Regions from separate parts of the Pseudoalteromonas sp. KG3 genome, predicted to be linked through region 1. Evidence: predicted binding sites of a transcription regulator. Region 1 holds the regulator's gene; each other region holds the start of a gene.

Region 1 (7,861 bases):
AGGATCGGCATTGGTCTTTACATACCATAAACCAAAGCTAAAACCCGCAACTAACAAAATGGCCACAAGCATCAATAACACCGGAAAGGGCTTTTTTGGTGGTGGCTGTTTTTTACGGTTATTTGGCTTTTTATTTATAAAATCGTGTTGTGCCATGGTTATGTGGACTTCTAACCTTAAATCATATCTATAGGATCTACATCTAAGCTCCATCGCACCTTTTGCGCTAATTTACTGGTACTTAAATAGTCGACCATTTGCGCGAGATATTGGTGTAATAGAGGGCGTTCGAGCGCTTGAATATGTAATTGAAAACGGTATTTCCCTGCAATTCGCTCGAGTGGTGCAGGGATCGGACCCAGCAATTGTATACCAGTTAGACTCTGAACTGGAACTAAATCCGTTAAAAAATCGACTACTTGCTTTATGTTGTGACCTTCAGCACGGATAATGGCCATATTAGTAATGGGTGGCAGTTGCGCGTCATCACGCTCTTGCAGCGCAAAACGGGCAAAATCTTGATAACCATTATTGACTAAATCCTGCAATAACGGATGTTCAGGGAAGTGTGTTTGTAATAACACCTGACCTGGCTCGCCACTGCGCCCCGCACGGCCAGCCACCTGAGTGACCAACTGTGCTAAATGCTCGGTGGCGCGAAAATCACAGGAATATAAGCCGCCATCCACGTCGAGTATCAGTACTAGGCTAACATCGGCAAAATGATGGCCTTTAGCCAGCATTTGCGTGCCAACTAAAATACGCGCACCACCTTGATTAATATCGTCTAAGGCTTTTTCTAAGCTGCCTTTACGGCGCGTTGAATCGCGGTCAATGCGGCTAATTGGGGTGTCAGGAAATTCACTGCTTAAAAACTCTTCTATTTGTTCAGTGCCTTTACCATTTGGGAATATTTGTGTACTGCCGCAATCTGGGCACTGGTGTGGCACCCGTTCTTGCTCGCCGCAATGATGGCAAATCATCTGGCCGATTGCTTTATGAAAAGTCGCACTGGTGCTGCAACGTTTGCATTCACTGAGCCAGCCGCATTCATGGCAAATCAAGGTCGGTGCAAAGCCACGACGATTTAAAAATACCATCACTTGCTTGCCACGCTTTAAATGCTGGCGAATCGTCGCTAGGCTGCCGTGGGCTATTCCCGCTTGATCGGGCTGACCTTTCATATCCAATAATTGAAATTTATTATCGGTGCTGGTTTGCGCGCGTTGCGTGAGGCTTAATAATTGATATTTGTTATTCAGCGCTTTATGTAAAGTCTCAAGAGCCGGAGTAGCTGAGCCTAAAATAAGCGGTATTTTATGCTGAAAAGCACGATAAGCGGCTAAGTCTCTGGCGTGGTAACGTAGCGTGTCTTGTTGTTTAAAAGAGCTGTCATGCTCTTCATCGACAATGATCATGCCGAGTTTTAAAAACGGTAAGAAGATACTTGAACGGGTGCCGATCACTATTGCGCAGCTAGCTTTTTCACAAAAGCGCCAGGTTTGCAGGCGTTCATTATCGGTCAACGCAGAATGCCACAGCATAATGGGGGTGTCTGGAAAACGCCGACGAAAGCGGTTAACGGTTTGCGGGGTAAGGCCTATTTCAGGCACTAGCACTAACGCTTGCTCGCCACGTGTTAAAACGTCTTCAAGGCACTGTAAATAGACTTCGGTTTTACCGCTGCCAGTCACCCCTTCAAGTAAAAAGCTATTAAACCCTTGTGCTTGATTTATGGTGCTACAGGCAACCGCTTGCTCTTTATTTAGCGTCGGTTTATTGCCCACGGTAGGCGCTTGTTGCTGCCATTGATTGTCGTGCTCGATGGTTTGGCTGATCAGTTCTTTAGTCAGCAAGCTGTCGATGGTTTTTTTACTAAACCCCAATGCTTTTAATTCTGTTAAAGACGATTTACCCGATTCGGCCAATTGCTTGAGCAAGTTTAATTGGCTGGTTGCTTTTAAAGACGGCAGCTTGGCGCCTTTGTCGGTCAGTGCCACCATATTGATACTGCTTTTATCTGGGCATAAACCTTGGCGCAGTGCACTTGGCAGGGCAATATGGATGGTTTCGCCTAATGGATAGCAGTAATACCGTGCGGTAAAGCGCAATAGTTCGATATGTTGCGGCGATAGAATTGGTTCATCGTCAATGACTTCAAATAGGTCTTTGAGCTTGTCGGCGGGCACGTCGCTGTGTGTTTTTAAAGCCAATACCACTGCAACTTTACGTTGATTGCCAAACGGTACCATGACACGAGCCCCCACTTGAGGCGGTGTTGATAAACCGCTAAGTTGCGTTGGGATGCGATAATCAAAGGTGCGCTGCAACGGAACTTTTATAGCAACTTCAACAAAACTCATAACAACCCAAACAATAACTAGCAAGGAAGTTAATGTACTAAAATTACAGCTAAAAACCTAGCAGCGAATCTTGGCTTTAACGTTTTTGTTTAATTTATTAGCAAAAACACTATTTAAAGCTTGTAGCAAGCGGGGTTGTTGCATAGAATACGCGTCCTAAATAATTTGTTTTAACGACGTATGGTGCCAGACTACGGGTTTGGAGAGCGATGCGGCCTTAACTAGAGGTTTCTATGAAAGAAGGTATTCACCCTAAGTACGAAGTAATTTCAGCATCATGTTCATGTGGAAATAAATTCGAAACTAGTTCTACACTGTGTAAAGACATTCACTTAGACGTATGTTCTGCGTGTCACCCGTTTTACACTGGTAAGCAAAAAGTTTTAGACACTGGTGGCCGTGTTGATCGCTTCAACAAGCGTTTCGGTTCACTTAGCAGCAAGTAATGCTTGTTGTTTTGTCGGAAAAAAGCACCTTAGGGTGCTTTTTTTTATGCCTGTAATTAAAAAAACTGCGTCCATCTTGCCCTTAATTCCTGCCCATTTAGCGTTATTTACTGCATTCATTATGTTGTGACTATTTCCCACTTTTATAACCAGTATAGCGAGCAAATAACAGACAAATAGTGATTTATTCTCTATATTGATTATCGTGTTAAAGCGCTAGATTAAATGCTTTTGTCGATAAAGTTAACCTTTATGCTGCTAAATGTTGCTAACGTCTCACTTATGTGAATATCTACTTTTGCTGATAGTTTTTGCTTTAAATATTCACTTAACAAGCATTTTTGGTTGGGTTTTTTGATGCTTTATGTGGTTTTTATCGCTTTTAATTACAGTTTTTTTGCAAAACTTGACGATAAAACGCATAAAATTAACGGATATAGCATATAACAGGATAGACCTGATATTGCTTGAATTTAATTATAATATAGGTATCGTTCCCTATAAGAACTGCTTACTCTCACTTTCAACTTAATTTACTTGCAGGATAAAATCGCGTTATGTCAGATTTTCGTGAACAAGCTTTACATTACCATTCGCATCCCGTTCCAGGAAAAATCAGTGTCGAGCTAACTAAGCCGGCTGAAACAGTCCAAGATCTCGCTTTAGCATATAGCCCTGGTGTTGCAGAACCTGTACGTGAAATCGCTGCTGATCCTGCTAATGCCTATAAATACACAGGTAAAGGCAATATGGTTGCGGTTATTACTAACGGTACCGCAATCTTAGGTTTAGGTAACTTAGGGCCATTGGCGTCAAAACCAGTAATGGAAGGTAAAGCTTTATTATTTAAACGCTTTGCAGGCCTAGATTCGATTGATATTGAAGTAAAACACAATACCACTGAAGACTTTATTAATACGGTGGCAAACATCGCAGATACGTTTGGTGGCATTAACTTAGAAGATATTAAAGCGCCAGAATGCTTTGAAATCGAAAAGGCATTGATCGAACGTTGTAGCATTCCGGTGTTCCACGACGATCAACACGGTACTGCGATTGTTACAGCCGCAGGCATGATCAATGCACTTGAAGTGCAAGGTAAAGATATTGAAGATGCCATTATCGTGTGCTTAGGTGCAGGCGCGGCTGCGGTTGCATGTATGGAATTGCTGATTAAGTGTGGTGCATTGCGTGAACATATTTATATGCTAGACCGTAAAGGTGTGATCCATACTCGTCGTGATGATTTAAACGAATATAAACAGTTATTTGCTAACAATACTGATAAACGTACTTTGCAAGATGTAATTGCTGATGCCGATGTTTTTGTGGGGGTATCTGGGCCAAACCTATTAGCAGCTGAAGATCTAAAACTGATGGCTGATAGACCCGTAGTATTTGCGTGTTCAAACCCAGATCCAGAAATATCACCTGAGCTTGCTCACGGTGCACGAAATGATTTAATTATGGCGACGGGTCGTTCTGATTATCCAAACCAAGTAAATAACGTATTGTGTTTCCCATTTATTTTCCGCGGTGCACTCGATGTACGCGCCAGCAAAATTAATGATGAAATGAAAATTGCGGCGGTTGATGCTATTCGTAGTATTGTTAAAGAGCCAGTCCCTGCTGAAGTGTTAAAAGCAGCGGGTGTAGATAAGCTTGAATTTGGCCCTGAGTATATTATTCCAAAACCGATGGATCCGCGTTTATTACCGCGTATCGCTAAAGCTGTCGCGCAGGCGGCTATAGATTCGGGTGTTGCGCAAATCGATATGCCTGAAAATTACATGGCGTAACTTATTTGCTGGTTAATAAAAAACCTCAGTAACGTAAGTCGCTGAGGTTTTTTTTGTAGCCAATCCCTGAAGTATATTTTTGTTTAATCTTCGTTGAGTACAGGTACTTCTAGACCCATCTCAAGCATGATTTTCTTCACTTCTTCAGGTACTTTCTCTGGATTATCTTTACGTAAGTCTTCATCGTTTGGCAATGGTTGGCCAGTAAATGCGTGTAAAAATGCTTCACAAAGTAGTTCGCTGTTTGTTGCATGGCGAAGATTGTTAATTTGACGGCGAGTACGCTCATCAGTTAAAACTTTTAATACATTTAACGGGATCGAAACGGTGATCTTTTTAACTTGTTCTGATTTTTTCCCGTGTTCTGCGTATGGGTGAATATATTCACCATTCCATTTAGCCATAGGATGTGTCGTTGCCTCAGGTTGTTAATTGTTTGCGCGACCTTTTGCTGCGCAAAGATGCCGAAATTCTATCGTTTTAAATAAGATAGTCAAATACTAGTTATTTAGCCATCTAGCGACTTAAATGTTTTTACTGCCATAGTTACAGCTAAAACAGCATAAATGCTTTGACTTCTTAAATCCGATCCTCTAACCTTTTAGACGTCTAAACATCCATTTAATTGTAGGTGACGTTATGAGTCAAAAGAACAAAGCAACTATTGCAGTGCGTAATGGCATTGATGCAGATAAACAGCATGGCGCCGTTGTGCCTCCCATTCATTTATCGACCACCTACTCATTTGCTGATTTTGATACCAAGCGCCAATATGATTATGGCCGCAGCGGTAACCCAAATCGAGATATCTTAGCCGAAACCCTTGCAAAACTTGAAGGCGGCGCCAAGGGTATAATCACTGCAACCGGCATGGCGGCAGTGCATTTAGCCACGCAACTACTTAATAGTGATGATACTTTAGTGATCCCACATGATTGCTATGGTGGCAGCTATCGTTTATTTACCTCGCTTGAAAAGCGCGGGTTATTAAAATTAGTGGTTTTAGATTTAACTAAAGCTGAAAACCATCAAAAAATTCTTGAGATCAAACCAAAGCTTATTTGGATTGAAACACCCAGTAACCCAATTTTACGCTTAACAGATATTAAAGCGATCACCACAATTGCCAAGCAGTGCGGTGCGTTAGTCGGCGCTGATAACACCTTTTTGTCACCGGCGTTACAAAATCCCATTGAATTTGGTGTTGATATTGTGGTGCATTCAACCACTAAATATATTAATGGTCATTCTGATGTAGTGGGTGGGGCTGTGATTGCCGCAACGCAACAGTTAGGTGATGAGCTTGCATGGTGGGCTAATAATATTGGTATTACCGGCGCACCGTTTGATAGCTATTTAACCTTACGGGGCCTACGTACGTTGAATGTCCGCCTGCGTCAGCATCAAGAAAATGCCTTTATCATTGCTCAGTATTTAGAAAGCTCGCCCTATGTGAGCCAAGTATATTACCCTGGCCTTGAGTCTCACCCGCAACATGAGTTGGCAAAACAACAACAACGAGGCTTTGGTGGTATGGTAAGCTTTGATATTAAAGGTGATGTTAACGATGCCGCGGCATTTTTAACTAGCCTTGAAGAATTCAGCTTAGCGGAATCATTAGGTGGCGTAGAGAGCTTAATTTGCCACCCAGCAACCATGACGCATGCTGGAATGGAAGCAACCGCGCGTTTAGCGGCCGGAGTAGGTGATACTTTGATCCGTATTTCGGTCGGTATTGAAGACGCAAAAGATTTGCTGGCTGATTTAGATCGCGTATTTAATAAAGTGAAACCGGGTCAAGGCCTGCATGCAGCAACTACAGCAACATCGGTTTCGCAACAACAAGATAAAGAGCAATCAAGCTCATTTAAGCTGACTCCAGCACATACGGCTTTGTGGTAATAGAAAATGGTAAATATAGTTCATAAATTTGGTGGCTCTAGCTTAAGCTCAGCCGAGCGTTATCAGGCCGTTGCCAATATTATTTTAGCGCATACTGAAGCGGGTGACTGTGTGGTAGTTTCTGCCGCCGGTAAAACCACCAATACGCTAGTTAAGTTGTGGCAAAGCTACCAACAAGGTGATCAACAAGCAGTAAGTGATATTTTACTGCAGCTCGATAACCACCAACGTACTTTGATTGAGCAATTGTTAAGCCCTACGGCGCGACACGCAGCATTAAACGTACTTGATCAAGAGTTGGCCTTAATAGCACAACAAGCGCAGCAGCAAAGCTTACAGGAAGCTGCATTACTTGCTCATGGCGAAGTGTGGTCGGCACGCTTGTTAGCAACCTATTTGCAGCAACTAGGCCTAGAGGCGAAAGATGTTGATGCGCGTCTGTTATTTACTTTAAATGATGGGCAGTTATTACATCAAAAAAATCAACAGGCCTGTGCTGAGTTGATCTCGGCACATTGCATTAATGTGGTTACTGGCTTTATTGCCGCCGATTGCCAAGCAAATACGGTAACCCTTGGGCGCAATGGCAGTGATTACAGTGCCACTTTGTTAAGCAGTTATTGCCATGCCAACCAAGTATCTATTTGGACTGATACCCAAGGGGTATTTAGTACTGATCCGCGTAAAGTTAAAAAAGCCATTAAGTACTCAAAGGTATGCCGCGGCCAAGCTAATTTGCTGGCTCGTTTAGGCAACCCGGTATTGCATGCGAAAACCTTATCACCTCTGAAAAATACTGATATTAAGCTAGTGGTTCGCAGCAGTTATGATACCGAAGCCAGTGCTACAGAGGTCGTTAAAGAAGGGTACAGTAAGGCTAAGCGTTTTATCACCACCTTAGAAAATATTGATTTATTGCGTATTGATCAGTTGCGAGGCGGTGAAATTGGTGAGTTAAGCCAGCTAATTCAACATAGTCTGCATCACTTTGTGCAAAATGGTGATACCTACTTATTAGTGCCAGCTGATGCAACTCATCAAGTGGTAAGTCACTTACAAGGGCGCGCGAATATTATTGAATCTAACTTACATGGCTGCGCTGTTGTCGCACCACGTAATGATGTGGCGCAATTATTTGAGCAAGCAACTCAAGTACTTACTGAGCAAAGCTTAACTCCCCGCTTTAGCCATCAAGATACAGACTATATTTTACTGTTAACCGATCAATCAATTGATAGTGATGTATTGACCATATTGCACGATAAATTGATCAATAAAGGCCAAGAGTTGGCTATTATCGTTGCGGGTTTAGGTAATGTTGGTGAAGTGTTTATTGAGCAACTTAGTCAAC
Region 2 (7,861 bases), 470 kb from region 1:
TAGTCATCTTGCTGTGCATCGAACGCATCGGCTAGGTCATCTTCCTCAAGACCACCAGTTACCGCAAATGCACCAAAGTAATCAGGTGTACCTTTCGGGGCGATGTAATCAGCTAAGCAGTAATTAGCAAAGTCGGTTTTTTCCGTTTGCTGACGTAAGTGACACGACGTGGTTAATAGTTCAGCGCGAGTTTCGTCTGTATATATTTCAATATCGTCACCCACGCGGTTAGCAGGGAATAAACCAATGACGCCAAGCGGTTGCAAACTGCCTGACTTTTCAAGATCGTCTAACATGTCGTTGGCGTCTTTAAATAAGCTTTGCGCCTGCTCGCCAACCACTTCATCGGTCATGATACGTGGGTATTTACCCGCGATTGACCAAGTCATAAAGTATGGCGTCCAGTCTATGTATTTACGAAGCGTCTTGATCGAGACATTTTTAAACTCTGTCACGCCCAGCTTTTTCGGCACCGGTGGGGTGTAATTATCCCAATCAAGCTTGGCGGCGTTATCGCGGGCACGTTGAATAGTAACCGGTTTTGAACGTGGCTTTTTGCGTGCTTGCTGCTCGCGTACTTTCACATATTCAGCGCTGGTTTTTGCTAAAAATTCAGTTTTATGCTCTTTCGACAATAAGTTAGAAACCACACCCACGGCGCGACTGGCGTTATTTACATACACCACGCCTTTGTCATATTGCGGCTCAATTTTTACAGCAGTATGGGCTTTTGAGGTTGTCGCACCACCAATCAATAATGGCAACTCAAAACCACGGCGTTTCATTTCTTTGGCAACATGCACCATTTCATCAAGCGATGGCGTAATAAGGCCTGATAAGCCAATAATATCGGCTTTTTCATCAATGGCGGTTTGCAATATTTTATCGGCAGGCACCATTACGCCTAAGTCGATAACTTCATAGTTATTACATTGCAGTACAACACCCACGATGTTTTTACCAATGTCGTGCACGTCGCCTTTAACCGTAGCCATTACCACCTTACCGTTGGTGGCGCCTTCTTCTTTTTCAGCTTCAATGTAAGGGTCTAGGTAGGCCACTGCGCGCTTCATCACTCGCGCTGATTTAACCACTTGCGGTAAAAACATTTTACCCGCGCCAAATAAATCCCCTACCACATTCATGCCGTCCATTAACGGCCCTTCAATCACATGAATAGGTTTATCGGCAGCAGCGCGGCACTCTTCGGTGTCTTCATCGATAAAGGTGGTAATGCCTTTAACCAACGCGTGCTCTAAGCGTTTTTCAACTGGCCAAGTACGCCATTCTAAATCCTCAACTCGCTCAGCTTGTGCCATGCCAGAGTATTTTGGTGCCAACTCAACTAAGCGTTCACCTGCACCTGGGTCGGTATTTAAAATAACGTCTTCAACCGCTTTTCTAAGCTCTGCTGGTATATCGTCATACACAGCGAGTTGCCCGGCATTAACAATACCCATATCCATGCCCGCTTGAATGGCATGATATAAAAATACTGAGTGAATGGCCTCTCGCACAGGGTTATTACCACGGAACGAGAACGATACATTCGACACCCCGCCCGACACTTTACAGTGTGGCAAGTTTTGCTTAATACGGCGTGTACCTTCAATAAATTCAACGGCGTAGTTATCGTGCTCTTCTATGCCAGTGGCAACTGCGAAAATGTTCGGATCAAAAATAATGTCTTCTGGCGCAAAGCCTATTTCATCAACCAAAATGCGGTAACTGCGCTCACAAATTTCAAACTTGCGATCGGCTGTATCTGCTTGGCCGTCGGTATCAAACGCCATAACCACTGCAGCGGCGCCAAAACGTTTAATAATTTTAGCTTGGCGAATAAATGGCTCTTCGCCTTCTTTTAGCGAGATTGAGTTTACAATTGCCTTGCCTTGAATGCACTTTAAGCCCGCTTCGATAACTTCCCACTTAGAGGAATCGACCATGATTGGTACTTTAGAAATATCAGGTTCTGAAGCAATCAAATTTAAAAATTTAACCATCGCGGCTTTTGAGTCCAACATGGCTTCATCCATGTTGATATCAATCACTTGCGCGCCGTTTTCTACTTGTTCGCGAGCAACGCTAAGGGCGGTCTCGTAATCTTCTTCCATGATCAAACGCTTGAACATGGCTGAGCCGGTAACATTGGTACGTTCGCCGACGTTGGTAAATACTGCAATTTGTTGTGTCATCTCGGCTACCTTAATTTAAGTTACACGCTTCAAGACCCGATAAGCGCATACGCACTTCAAGCTCAGGTAGTGGACGAGGTTTAACACCTTCAAGTCCTTTCGCAAATGCCCTGATGTGCGCGGGCGTAGTACCACAACAGCCGCCAACAATATTGATAAAACCTGACTTACCCCAATCGATAATTTCTTTTGCCATTTCAGGGGCTTCTAAGTCATATTCACCAAACTCGTTCGGTAAACCAGCATTGGGATGAACTGATACAAAGGTTTCACAAACCCGTGATAGCTCTTCAACATATTGGCGCAGTAGATCTGGACCAAGCGCGCAATTTAAACCAATTGAAATCGGCTTAATATGACGAATCGAATTATAAAACGCCTCGGTGGTTTGCCCTGACAATGTTCGCCCAGATGCATCGGTAATGGTGCCAGAAATCATCACAGGTAACTTGCGACCGGCTTGCTCAAACGCTTCTTCAACCGCGAATGACGCAGCTTTAGCATTTAAGGTATCAAAAATGGTTTCAATCAAAATTAAATCAACACCACCTTCCATTAACGCAAGGGTTGATTCAACGTAAGCGGTAACTAGCTTGTCAAAAGTAATATTACGATAACCAGGATCGTTTACATCCGGAGAAATCGAACAGGTTTTTGAAGTAGGCCCTAATACACCCGCTACATAACGCGGTTTTGCTGGGTTTTTAGCCGTGAACTCATCACAAATACTGCGTGCTAATTTAGCTGACTCGAGGTTAATCTCACGACTGATGTTGGCCATGTCATAATCTTCCATCGAAATGGTGGTCGAGTTAAAGGTATTGGTTTCAATAATGTCGGCACCGGCATTTAAAAAGCCGCGATGAATATCGGCAATAATTTGTGGTTGCGTTAAGCTTAGTAAGTCATTGTTGCCTTTGATCAGTACATGCCAATCTTTAAAGCGCTCACCACGATAATCTTGTTCTTCTAATTTATGCTCTTGGATCATAGTACCCATGGCGCCATCCAAGATTAAAATACGCTGTTTGAGTGCGTCAATTATCTCAACACGTTTGTTTTCTAAATTATTCGGCATAGTTGTTAGTCCTTACGGCTTGGCTAACTAAATTAATATCATACGGTGTGGTTTGATACACATAATAATTTAACCAGTTCGAAAAAAGCAAAAAGGCATGACTTTGCCAAGTTTTCGACGGTTCGTTATCTGGGTTATTATCTGGAAAGTAGTTTTCAGGCAATGGCGCATCGGGGCCTTTTTCTAAATCGCGCTGATACTCGCCTTTTAAGGTGTCTGCATCATACTCGGGGTGACCGGTAATATACACTTGGCTGCCGGATTTATTTTTTATTAAGTAAGCACCTACTTGCTCTGAGCCTGCCAGTACTACTAGGTCATCACAGGCGTTAATTTTTTCAATATCAATATGGCCATAACGCGAGTGCGGTACTACAAAGGTGTCGTCAAAACCACGGGTTAATGCGCCATGTTCAAAATAACACTTGTGGGTAAATACGCCGCAGAGTTTATTTTCTTTTAATTCACGCTTTAAATTATGGTGGTGGAATAAACCCGCGTGGGCCGCCCAACACGAAAATAATGTTGAGGTTACATGCTGCTCTGCCCAATCTAAAATTACCTTTAGTTCATCCCAGTAGGCTACATCGTCATATTCTAAATGTGCCAATGGTGCGCCGGTAATGAGTAATGCATCGTAGTTGTTGTCTTTCACCTCAGAGAAATAACGGTAGAAAGTGTCTAAATGCTGCTCTGAGTTACTACTGCTGCGATGAGTGTCTAAACGTAATAACTCGACATTTACCTGTAAGGGGGAATTAGCAAGCAAACGAATAAACTGCACCTCGGTTTCAACCTTATTAGGCATTAAGTTTAAAATCGCCAACCGCATTGGACGGATCTCTTGCGTTTTAGCGCGGCTTTTTGGCATTACGAATACGTTTTCTTGGCGTAACTTCGCAATTGCGGGCAATTCATCTTTAACGGTAATAGGCATACTCATCTCCAAGGCATATTTAACCAATGGCTAATTATGAACGGATAGCTGGAAATTTCAACCTCTAGATGTTTAGATGTCCAAATGAATTTATTTTAGCCATTCTTTTGCATTCTAAAAACCGCTCGCCATAATGCGCCTGTTGATTTTATTTTAAGATAGTAAACGTGATTGATTGGCTAGGCTTAGGAGAACTTTTTGCTATATTAGCAGCTATTGTTTGGGCGCTTTCGAACATTTTATATAAAGGTTTTAGCCATCACTTAACGCCTATGCAGCTAAACATCAGTAAAAGCGTGTTAGCAAGTGCCATGATGTTAACGACCATTGCGATTACTCAAGACGCTGCACTACCACATCATCTGACAAGCTGGCTTTGGCTAATTGCTGGTGGGGTGATTGCAATTGGCGATAGCGCCTATTTTACTGCGCTGCGAAATATTGGCCCTGCTCGCACGTTAATTATTGAGTCCCTTGCTCCAGCCCTTGTGGGGGTTTTTAATATCCTGCTATTAAATCATTATTTATCGCCATTTTCATGGTGCGGTATTGTACTCACCACCATTGGCGTAGTAATAGCAATCAAGCCTGAAAAAACATCGCCATAGGTTGATCAGCAACATTATCACAAAGGTGTTTTATGTGCCCTTGTAGCTGCCATCTGCCAAGCGCTCGGTATGGTGATGTCTGAAGGCGCACTCAATAATGAACAAATGAGTAGCTTATGGGCGGCATTAATTAGATTAGCAGCAGGTACGATGACTGTGGCCTTAGTTGTTGCAGTGTTTAAAAGCTGTGAATTTAAACAAGCACTAACTCTGAGGGGAATTAGCGGCAAACAATGGTTTTTTGCGGCTGTGTTTTTAGGCACTTTCCTTGGTTTATGGCTTCAACTTGGCGCAGTTAAATATACCGATCCAGCCATTGCACAAACGATTTTCGCAACCGCGCCATTAATTGTAATGAGCATTGGTTTATAAAGCGCGAGCCCGTTACCAATAAAATGTTAATAGGCGGCTTGCTTGCTTTAATCGGTGTAGGAGTATTGCTCGCGAATTAGCACATTGTTATTTGGTTGATTCGTTGACTGTTTCACCTGTCAGCCACTACAATACAACATTGAAATTTTTATTATTATTTGAAGGCTCCTTTCATGGTTTTACCTGATAAGTTTATATTCTCGATGAGTCGAGTATCTAAGGTTGTGCCACCTAAACGCACTATCTTAAAAGATATTTCTTTGCATTTTTTCCCGGGCGCAAAAATTGGTGTCCTTGGTTTAAACGGTTCTGGTAAATCAACGTTGCTACGTATTATGGCCGGCCTTGATCAAGAGTTTGAAGGTGAGGCATACCCTCAACCGGGCACTAAAATTGGTTACTTACCGCAAGAGCCTATTCTAGATGAAAGCAAAACGGTTCGTGAAACTGTGGAAGAAGCAGTCAGCGAAGTGAAAAACGCGCTTAACCGTCTTGATGAAGTATATAACGAATACGCGATGGAAGATGCTGACTTTGACGCACTAGCCAAAGAGCAAGGTGAGCTTGAAGCAATTATTCAAGCCCACGATGGTCATAACATCGACAACGTATTAGAGCGCGCCGCAGATGCCCTGCGCTTACCTGAGTGGGATGCTAAAATAGAATTTTTGTCAGGTGGTGAGCGTCGCCGTGTCGCTATCTGTCGTTTACTGCTTGAAAAACCAGATATGCTTATCCTCGATGAGCCGACTAACCACTTAGATGCAGAATCTGTAGCATGGCTTGAGCGCTTCTTGCATGATTACGAAGGCACTGTTGTGGCGGTAACCCATGACCGTTACTTCCTCGATAATGTAGCTGGCTGGATCTTAGAGCTTGACCGTGGTGAAGGTATTCCATGGGAAGGTAATTATTCTTCTTGGCTTGAGCAAAAAGATGCGCGCCTGCAGCAAGAGCAAAAGTCTGAAAAAGCCCGTCAAAAATCAATTGCACAAGAACTTGAGTGGGTACGTTCAAACCAAAAAGGTCGTCAAGCTAAGTCAAAAGCGCGTATGGCGCAATTTACTGAAATGCAGCAGTCTGATTACCAAAAACGTAATGAAACCAATGAGCTATTTATTCCACCTGGACCACGTTTAGGGGATCAAGTTATTGAAGTTAAAAACTTGAAGAAGAGCTTTGGCGATCGTGTATTGATTGATGATCTAAGCTTTACTGTGCCTAAAGGCGCAATTGTTGGCATTATCGGTGCCAATGGTGCGGGTAAATCAACGCTGTTTAAAATGCTCAGCGGTGAAGACAAACAAGACAGCGGCGAAATTAACCTAGGTGAAACGGTTGAACTGGCAACCGTTGATCAGTTCCGTGGCAATATGGATGACAGCAATACTGTTTTCCAAGAAATTTCAAACGGCCAAGACGTACTAAAAATTGGTAACTTTGAATTCCAAAGCCGTGCCTATGTTAGTCGCTTTAACTTCAAAGGTAACGATCAGCAAAAATTTGTTAAGGACTTGTCAGGTGGTGAACGCAACCGCTTACACTTAGCTAAGTTATTAAAAGCCGGTGGCAACGTTATCCTGCTGGATGAGCCAACCAATGATTTGGACGTGGAAACATTACGTGCCCTTGAGAATGCAATTTTAGAATTCCCAGGTTGCGTTATGTGTATCTCGCATGACCGTTGGTTCTTAGACCGTATTGCAACACATATTTTAGATTACCGTGACGAAGGCCAAATTAACTTCTTCGATGGTAACTACACTGAATATGAAGAATGGCTTAAAAAGACCTTAGGCACTGCGGCTACGCAACCTAAGCGTATTAAGTACAAGAAGATAGGTTAGGTCTAAGTTCTAGGTTCTAGGTTCTAGGTTCTAGGTTCTAGGTTCTAAACATATTTTAAGCCCCGCATTTATGTGGGGCTTTTTATTTCTGAAACAAAAAACGCTTGCTACAAGCGAGTAAAAAACACGCTATACTTAACTTAATGCAACTAAAAGGAGTAACAATGAAAAATCGCCGACATTACACGCGCATTTTATTTTCAACCCCTGCGCATTTAACCAATAATACCCACAGTTATCCGTGCCAGTTGCTTGATATCTCATTAAATGGTGCGTTAGTTAGTCGCAATAGTGAGTTTAATTTTGCAAAAAACAGTAGTGCTATTTTGGCCTTTAAACTGCCACAAAGCGATATCATCATCGCGATGACGGTCACTATTTGTCATATCGAGCAGCAACATATCGGCTTAAAATGCACCCATATTGATATTGATAGTATCACCCATTTAAAACGCTTAATTGAGTTGAATCTCGCCGACGATGATTTATTGCATCGTGAACTTGAGAGTTTGATCCATGGAGCGTAAAGCAAGTAACTGGATTGCAGTTATCCAGTAGGTTACCCTAGAGAAAATTCGCAACACAATCTGACTATGGCACTAAATCCACATCTACCACTGGTTTACCATCCCAACTATTCGTTTAACTTTGATCCTAATCATCGCTTTGTTATGAGTAAGTTTGCTAATTTATACCAGCAAGTCAAAGCGCTGGGATTAATTAATAGCAATCTTATAACACCTCAACTTGGCAGCCCTGAGGCGCTTGAATTGGTACATTGTGATAATTACATTCAAGATTTATGGCATAACCGCTTAGGTGAT
Region 3 (7,861 bases), 370 kb from region 1:
GTTTTTCACGGTGTCGTTACCTTTATGCTGTTAGCCGCAGATAGCTTTGCTCTTACGTAGTTATTTCTTTCTGCGCTGAGTTGAGGACGATAGCTTTCTTTAGCTGCTTTAATCCAATCTCCAGTTTTGATTGCTTTATCAAACTCAGTAAACTTCGTGACAATTTTTACTGCACCTAAGTTAAAAATCATATCAAATAATGCGACTTGTATATTTTTGTCTAATTTATCAAAATCATCATAATAACCATTAGACTTTTTATATAGAGTAGAAAGCTCTCTGTAAAAAGAATCCATATGTTTGTCTAGTTGGCGTGTAATTTCTACATCTTTAATTATGAGTGTAGTAAATTGCTTATACCATTCAGCTTTATAATTTCTTTTTTGTTTAGCTATCGTTTCAAATTCTTTTTGCTTTTCTAGAGGAGTTGCAGGAGGACCCGGTTGATTGTTAACTACTTTATTCATTGGGAGCAGGGTTGCAGCTTGTTTGTTTTTTATCATATGACCTACGCCTGTGGTTACATAGCCCTGAGAGTCTAGATAAAAGTGATTAATTTTCTTCTCATATTTTATAATGTTTTTAATTACTTCTGCTTTTACCTGTGGATTTAACGGCATTTAAAATTCCTTTTAATAGTATTACCTAATTAGCATACAAGAATACTTGGAATTACCTAAAAAAACAACAATCATGAACACTAGTTCACTTAAAAATGATGGACAGGCTCAAGTTTAACTCTATTAAGCAATCTGCTTTTCAGCTAGATTCAATTCCATTGTCGCTTTTAATAAACGATAAAGGTTTATTGACGCATCAATTTCTTCTTTACGGTTAGTTAAGCTTTCAATGTTTAACCCCAGTGGAACATCTAAATGGGCGCAACTTTTTAGAATAGAGTCTAAATTTTCGCGGCAAATACGCACTGATTCACTAAGTGGATTTTGTGAATCTAACATACGCCATTTGGTTGCCTCAGGTACTGAAATACCAAGCCACTGCATAAACTCAAGTGTTTTTTCACTGCCGCATGGTGTAAACGTTAAGATGATACGGTTTGGTTTAATCCCCTGTGCTTTACAGCTGCGTGCGTAACTGGTGATCAAATCAATGGTCGCTTGGGCGTTGTAAACTGCTTGTGAGATGAAAAATTGACACCCTTGTGCGGTTTTTTTAAGTAGGCGTTCATGCTCGTTACGTTTACTCGCATGGCGCTCGGCAATGGTGACTCCACCTAAAAAGAAGTCATCCGCTTGCTCTGCCAGTACTTTATAAGCATTGGGCAGGCTTAATTTTATATCACCGGCTGATGATGGGCTGCCAACTAGCACTAAGTTCTTTAAGTCATAGTCGTTTTTAGTCTCATCAAGCCACTGTTTAAACTCCGCTTCGCCACGCTGTGCAACACTTTTATACGTGATCACATCAAGGTGCGATAAGCTACGTAACAAGTGGCTGTATTCACGTGGATCAACCGTTTTTTTAAACGGAAAAGGGCGTGGCTTATCAGTGCGGCTGCTTTCATCTTGAATGTCGTAAATAATTACGCCATCGTATTCAATTTCATGTAAACGGTCCAACAGCTTTTGAGCGATTGTTTCAAGCTGCGCTTTATCAGTACCAATACGTGGCGGGGTAGTACCAATTAAGTACACACCTTGATTGGTATCTTCAATTTTCTGTTGTAGTGATAAAGCCATAATCCTCATTCCAGCTAATTAGTTTCTATAGCAAACAATATAACAGCCATTTAGACGTCTAGATAGATTTTTCTGGTGAGTTTTTTTCAATAAACATGAATTTTATTCATATTGAACTGGTGTTGCTAGTGCGTTTATACACAACTGTTTACATATTTTATTGTGCTAGGGGTCTTATATTACCTTGCTTTGTTGCATAATCAGGTGACTAAAAACAAGAAATATATTCAACTAACAAGGGATAACAATGAAATTTAAATTATTAGCAACCAGCCTTGCGGTAACGCTTGCGCTGGGCGGCTGTGCGAGTAACAGCGGCTCTAACATGGTCAAAGAAGTTGAGATTGAACAGTCAACGGTTGCCAGCAGCAATGATCGGGTGTTCTCACAGAATTATTTATTAGAAGAGCTTGATAACGGTTTACGCGTTATGGTGGTTAAAACTGATTACCCTGATGTGGTATCACTACAAATTCCGGTGTCAGTCGGTTCTCGTAATGAAGTGGAAGCGGGCAAAACTGGCTTTGCACACTTTTTTGAACACATGATGTTTAAAGGCTCTGAAAAATTCCCGCAAGATGTATATTCAGACATTCTAAAAAATTCAGGTGTCGATAACCGCGCTTACACCACTAATGATTACACTAATTATCACTTAAACTTTTCAAAGCAGCACCTTGATAAGGTACTTGAAATTGAAGCCGATATTTTTCAAAACCTCACTTACTCAGAAGAGCAGTTCCGCACTGAAGCGCTTACTGTAAAAGGCGAATACCTTAAAAACAATGCCAGCCCAGTGCGTAAGTTGCTCTCTGCTGTGCGTAATGAAGCATTTGAAAAACATACCTATAAACACACCACCATGGGCTTTTTTGAAGATATTGAAGCCATGCCTGAGCAAATGGCGTACGGTAAAGAGTTTTTTGAAAAGTTCTATAAGCCTGAATATGTATCGCTGGTGATTGTCGGTGATGTCGATCCGCAAGCAACCATAGCAATGGTTAAAAAGTATTGGGGTAAGTGGCAAAAAGGTGACTATGTTGCCGATATTCCAACTGAGCCGAAGCAACAAGCAGCCAAGTATGTCCATGAGCAAAACGAAGGCCTACCAGGACATTGGTTATTGGTTTCATACAAAGGAACTGCGTGGCAACCAGAGCAAAAAGACCGTGCAGCACTTGATTTATTGTCACAACTTTATTTCTCAAGCAACTCTGACTTATATCAAGAGCTAGTAGTTGATAAACAAATCGCTAGCCAAATGTTTAGCTACAACCCAGATACAAAAGATCCGGGCTTACTACACGTATTTGTAAAAGTTGAAAATGAAGCTGATTTAGCTAAAGCGCGTGATGCCATCAATAACACTTATGCAAAAGCACGCACTGAGCTGGTTGATAGCCAAAAATTAGCCGATTTAAAGTCAAACTTAAAATACAGCTTTATTAATGGCTTAGATTCTTCTCAAGCAATAGCTTCAACCCTTGCAAGCTACATGCATTTTGAGCGTGATCCAGAAGTGGTCAATCAATTATATGCAACGGCCGACAGCATCAGTGCGCAAGATATTCAAGATATTGCTAATAAGTACTTTGTCGATAGTAGCCGAACAACTGTAACTATGTCAGCGCTTGATAAAATTGCTGGTTTTGAGCAAGAAGTTGATTTAAACAGCCTAGTTGCTAGTAAGCAGACAGTGCAAGAGCATCACTTTAAAGTGCTTGATAAAACCAACAGCTCACCGTTGATTGATATTAATTGGCTATTCCATACAGGTGCGGCGGCGGATCCTAAAGGTCAAAAAGGCGTGGCTGCGCTAACTGCTGCAATGCTTGCTCAAGGTGGCTCAGAATCTAAGAGCTATAACGATATCAAAAAAGCACTGTATCCACTGGCTGGCAGCTTTGGTTATCAAATTGATAAAGAAATGATTTCTTTACAAGGGCGAGTACATAAAGACAATGCGCCGCAGTGGTACGCATTAGTTAGTGAGCAGTTACTTAACCCTGGTTTTAGAGAAGACGACTTTAAGCGTTTGAAGAAAGAGCTGATTGACGGTATTAAATCGGGCCTTAAAGCATCTAACGATGAAGAGTTAGGTAAAGAAGTGCTTTATCATAAGCTCTATCAAGGTCACCCGTATGAAAGCTACAATTATGGTGATTTGTCAGATCTAGAAGCCCTGACATTGGATGATGTGAAAGCGTTTTACGCAAAAGAGTTTACTCAAGCTAAATTAACTGTCGGTTTAATTGGCGCAGTGCCTGAATCACTAAAAGCTACCATGTTTGCAGATTTAAGCGAATTACCTAAAGGTCAGCAAAGTCGTTTATCAATCCCTGATGCGCCAGCGCTAAAAGGTCATCATGCAACGATTGTTGAAAAGTCAGCACAGTCAACCGCGGTATCGTTTGGCTTCCCGATTGATACCATTCGTAGCAGTGAAGACTGGACGGCATTGTGGTTAGTGCGTTCATACTTTGGCGAACATCGCAGTTCAAATGCATACCTGTATGAGCGTATTCGTCAAACGCGTGGTATGAACTACGGCGATTACGCTTATATCGAATACTTCCCACGTGGTATGTTCCAAACCAAGCCGGATGCTAACCTTGGTCGTTCTGAGCAGATATTCCAAGTTTGGTTACGCCCGCTGCGTTCAAACAACGATGCACATTTTGCAACTCGTACCGCTTTATTTGAACTTGATAAACTGATCAAAAATGGCATGACAGAAAAAGATTTTAACGCAACGCGTAATTTCTTAATTAACTTTGTGCCACAAATGGTCGCCAGTCAAAACCGTCAACTAGGTTACGCACTTGATAGCGAGTTTTATAACACGGATTCGTTTGTGAAGTATGTTACGACTAAGCTTGAAAAGCTGACCTTGGCTGATGTCAATCGTGTGATTAAAGCTAATTTACAAACTGATGATATCCAGTATGTGTTTATTACCGGTGATGGCAAAGACATGCAAAAACGCTTAGCGTCTGAGCAAACATCGCCTATGGTGTATAACGCAGAAAAGCCAGCTGAGCTGGTGGCAGAAGATAAAGTGATTGCTGATTACAAACTAGCAATTCCTGCGAAAAACATTGAAGTACTTGCAGTAGATGAAGTGTTTCAATAAGTGTAATTAAAAGCTGAATTGAAGTGCCTCAATTATTGAGGCACTTTTTTAGTGATAGTCACTTTTTATTTAGCCATTTCTCCATTGCTTGATCGTAAGCCTCTGTGACTTTTGTATTGGGACAATCAATCGCTTGTATATAGCTATCAGGTAAATCACTTTTTGGTATAACACCAGCCCCCATAGATACTTTCTTAAAGCATCTATCACCGTAGCGATAGATAGAAAGCTGCATACTTTGTTTTTCAATTTTTAATGGATCTATGCTGTTTGCTTTGTGTGCCTTTGGCACCGAAATGCGCTGTGGTTGAGTGGACGTATTCGATTGAGATTGCGTTGCCGGTAATGTAGTTTGTTGTTCTTTAAGTATATGTTCCAAGCCTAGTTTTAGATCTATCTTTTTGTAGTTGTTAGTTTGTTCATCAGTTGTAGTGGGCGGCGATTTCTTTTGCTGTTTAATTTTAACGCTGGGGCTTATGCTCGTAGCTGATGTTTTCGGTTGCGTTTTTGGGGAGGTCGCTTCGATTTGTTGTTTTGGCTTGCTAGGGATAGGCTGCTGCGGCTTTTTAGCCACAGGTAAAGATTTAATGTTAGAGGGGACAGTGATCATATATGCTTTAATTGGAGCTGTTTTTTGTTGTTGTAGTTTTGGTATTTTAATGGTTGTAAAGATTAAAAGAATTATCCCGTGGAGCAGTAATGAAATAATCAGAGGCCAGCGCCACGTTGTCACATTACATTCCTTATTTGTGCTAGCTATACGATAACTATATGACCTTTTAAGGAACAGAAAGTTTCTAACCAAGGGTTAAATTTATTTAATAAAGTTGTGGATCAAGCAGGAAAGTTATATCTAATAACCAGAACAAATAATTACAGTGTTAACACATACGTGATGAAATCCGTTAAACTGAAACAAAGTACACCCAGTATTAATTTAAGGCCGTCCTATGCGTCATGAAATTTGGCAACAGCTTCGCACAGAAGCAAAAGAAGTCGTTACCCGTGAACCTCTGTTAGCAAGTCATGTGTATTCATGCATTCTAAATCATGAGTGTTTAGGATCTGCGTTGAGTTTTATCGTTGCCAATAAGTTATCTGATGCTGTGGTATCTGCATTTACTATACGTGAATTGTTTGATCAGGCTTTTGTTGAGTGTGATCGCATGTTGACTCATGTGGCTCATGATATAAAAGCGGTTAAAGATCGTGACCCTGCTGCCGATACTTATTTAACTGTGATCTTAAATTTAAAAGGTTTCCATGCAATTCAAGCACATCGACTCGCCCATTGCCTTTGGTTACAAAACCGTAAAGAGCTCGCTCGTTTTATTCAAAGCCGTACCTCAGAAGTATTTGGCGTTGATATCCATCCCGCTTGTAAAGTCGGCCATGGTATTATGTTTGACCATGCAACTGGTATAGTCATTGGTGAAACTGCGGTAATAGAAGATAACGTGTCAATTTTACAATCAGTAACGCTTGGTGGTACTGGTAATGAAAAAGGCGATCGTCACCCGAAAATTCGCGCAGGTGTCCTAATTGGTGCTGGGGCTAAAGTGCTCGGCAATATCGAAGTCGGCGAGGGTGCACGAATTGGTGCTGGCTCTGTTGTATTAAGCGCGGTACCGCCACACACCACAGTTGTTGGTGTACCAGCTAAAATTGTTGGCAAGCCAAATTGTCCCTGTCCAGCGCAAAGTATGAATCAGAACTTTTTAGAAGTTGATGAGCCACAAAACGAATCACACACCAGTGCCATGCTCTAAGTAAAAAAACTTAAAAGGAATTAAGCATGAGTAAACATAATCCATTTTCGCTAGCTCTGGCATTTATTACAGGTGTTGTTTTAACGTGGGGCTACTTTACGTGGAGCTCTGACGAAGCAGCTCCTGTAACTACCACAAAAACACAGGTACTTGAACAAGAAGTCAAAATAATGCCTGCCAGTACCGCAGCTGCAGAGCTAGATACAGTATCCCAGTCTCAGCAAGTGGCGGATATTACCTCGACTGCCCAAGATGCATCAGCGCAAACAAAGGATGAACAACCGCTTGAGAAGCAACTGCAGCAACTTAAGCATGAATTAGCGCAGCAACGAGCGCTGGTTAAACGTTACCAAACACAAGCTCAAGCCCCCTCTGATTTTGAGCAAGCTTTATTAGATAAGTTTGAGCAGCAAAGCCGTAATGAAGAATGGGCATATCGCACAGAAACAGCCATGAAAGATTTTTTGCAAACCGCAGATCTAAGCATCAGCCCTGAGCTGGTGAGTGCGCAGTGTAAAAGCTCGGTGTGTAAATTTGAACTTGCAGCACCAAAAGATAATGATGACTTTACTCACACCCAATGGCGCGAGCTTAATGATCAGTTGGTCAAACAGGATTTTTGGCAACAATTTACCGTTAGCACCTCTAAATCCAGCGATCGCGACTTTTCTTTATTGCTTGCTACCGAATCGGATTAACTAACAATAGATTGAATTACTCCATCGGCTAATTCTGTGGTTAGCGCATCGCCTTGGTTCACTTGCGACGTTGACTTTATAACCTTTCCTTGCTCATTTTTGGTAATGCTGTAACCACGAGCTAGCACGTTCAGTGGGCTTACTGATCCAAGACGACTCGCTTGCAGTGCCAGCGTATTTTGGCTGCTACGTAATTGCTGTTGCATACTTTGTTGTAAACGCGCTTGTAATTGTTGTAATTGATGACCCGCTTGAGTGAGTTTTCGATCAGGTGAGCGCTGCATTAAACGCGGCACTAAATTATTTAAGTGGCGTTCATACTGGTAAATACGCAGCTGCATTGCTTGCTGTAGTGCTAAAGACAGCTCATCTAAACGCTGTGCTTGTTGATTTAATTGATTGCGCGGATGGCACAATGTTAAACGGTGCTCAAGAGCGGTGGCTGTGCTTTGCTTGGCTGATAACTGATGTTTAAACGCATTTGCTAAACGCTGTAATTGTTGTTGAATTTGGTTGTAGAGTTCACTGCTATTAGGGCTGACCAGCTCTGCCGCCGCAGAT

What was found. The regulator MetJ, encoded in region 1, represses methionine synthesis genes. The targets are predictions, from matches to a motif close to TAGACGTCTAGACGTCTA.
Region 2: metA (homoserine O-succinyltransferase) is a predicted target of MetJ. The motif match lies at 4,276-4,293, and genes of this name have one in related genera.
Region 3: NDQ71_RS15840 (methylenetetrahydrofolate reductase) is a predicted target of MetJ. The motif match lies at 1,744-1,761, and genes of this name have one in related genera.

Annotation. Positions count from the first base shown of each region.
Region 1 is NZ_CP098523.1:2,999,040-3,006,900, forward strand. It holds gene NDQ71_RS14195 (SPOR domain-containing protein) at 1-156, opposite strand, end outside; gene priA (primosomal protein N') at 177-2,363, opposite strand; gene rpmE (50S ribosomal protein L31) at 2,597-2,809, shown strand; gene NDQ71_RS14210 (malic enzyme-like NAD(P)-binding protein) at 3,367-4,608, shown strand; gene metJ (met regulon transcriptional regulator MetJ) at 4,692-5,012, opposite strand; gene metB (cystathionine gamma-synthase) at 5,248-6,510, shown strand; gene metL (bifunctional aspartate kinase/homoserine dehydrogenase II) at 6,517-7,861, shown strand, end outside.
Region 2 is NZ_CP098523.1:3,473,221-3,481,081, reverse strand. It holds gene metH (methionine synthase) at 1-2,195, opposite strand, end outside; gene NDQ71_RS16335 (homocysteine S-methyltransferase family protein) at 2,206-3,273, opposite strand; gene metA (homoserine O-succinyltransferase) at 3,263-4,210, opposite strand; gene NDQ71_RS16325 (DMT family transporter) at 4,378-4,818, shown strand; gene NDQ71_RS16320 (EamA family transporter) at 4,894-5,190, shown strand; gene ettA (energy-dependent translational throttle protein EttA) at 5,364-7,037, shown strand; gene NDQ71_RS16310 (PilZ domain-containing protein) at 7,202-7,564, shown strand; gene NDQ71_RS16305 (histone deacetylase) at 7,631-7,861, shown strand, end outside.
Region 3 is NZ_CP098523.1:3,368,339-3,376,199, forward strand. It holds gene NDQ71_RS15830 (hypothetical protein) at 1-9, opposite strand, end outside; gene NDQ71_RS15835 (hypothetical protein) at 6-620, opposite strand; gene NDQ71_RS15840 (methylenetetrahydrofolate reductase) at 744-1,700, opposite strand; gene NDQ71_RS15845 (pitrilysin family protein) at 1,948-4,833, shown strand; gene NDQ71_RS15850 (hypothetical protein) at 4,892-5,566, opposite strand; gene cysE (serine O-acetyltransferase) at 5,784-6,602, shown strand; gene NDQ71_RS15860 (hypothetical protein) at 6,629-7,300, shown strand; gene xseA (exodeoxyribonuclease VII large subunit) at 7,297-7,861, opposite strand, start outside.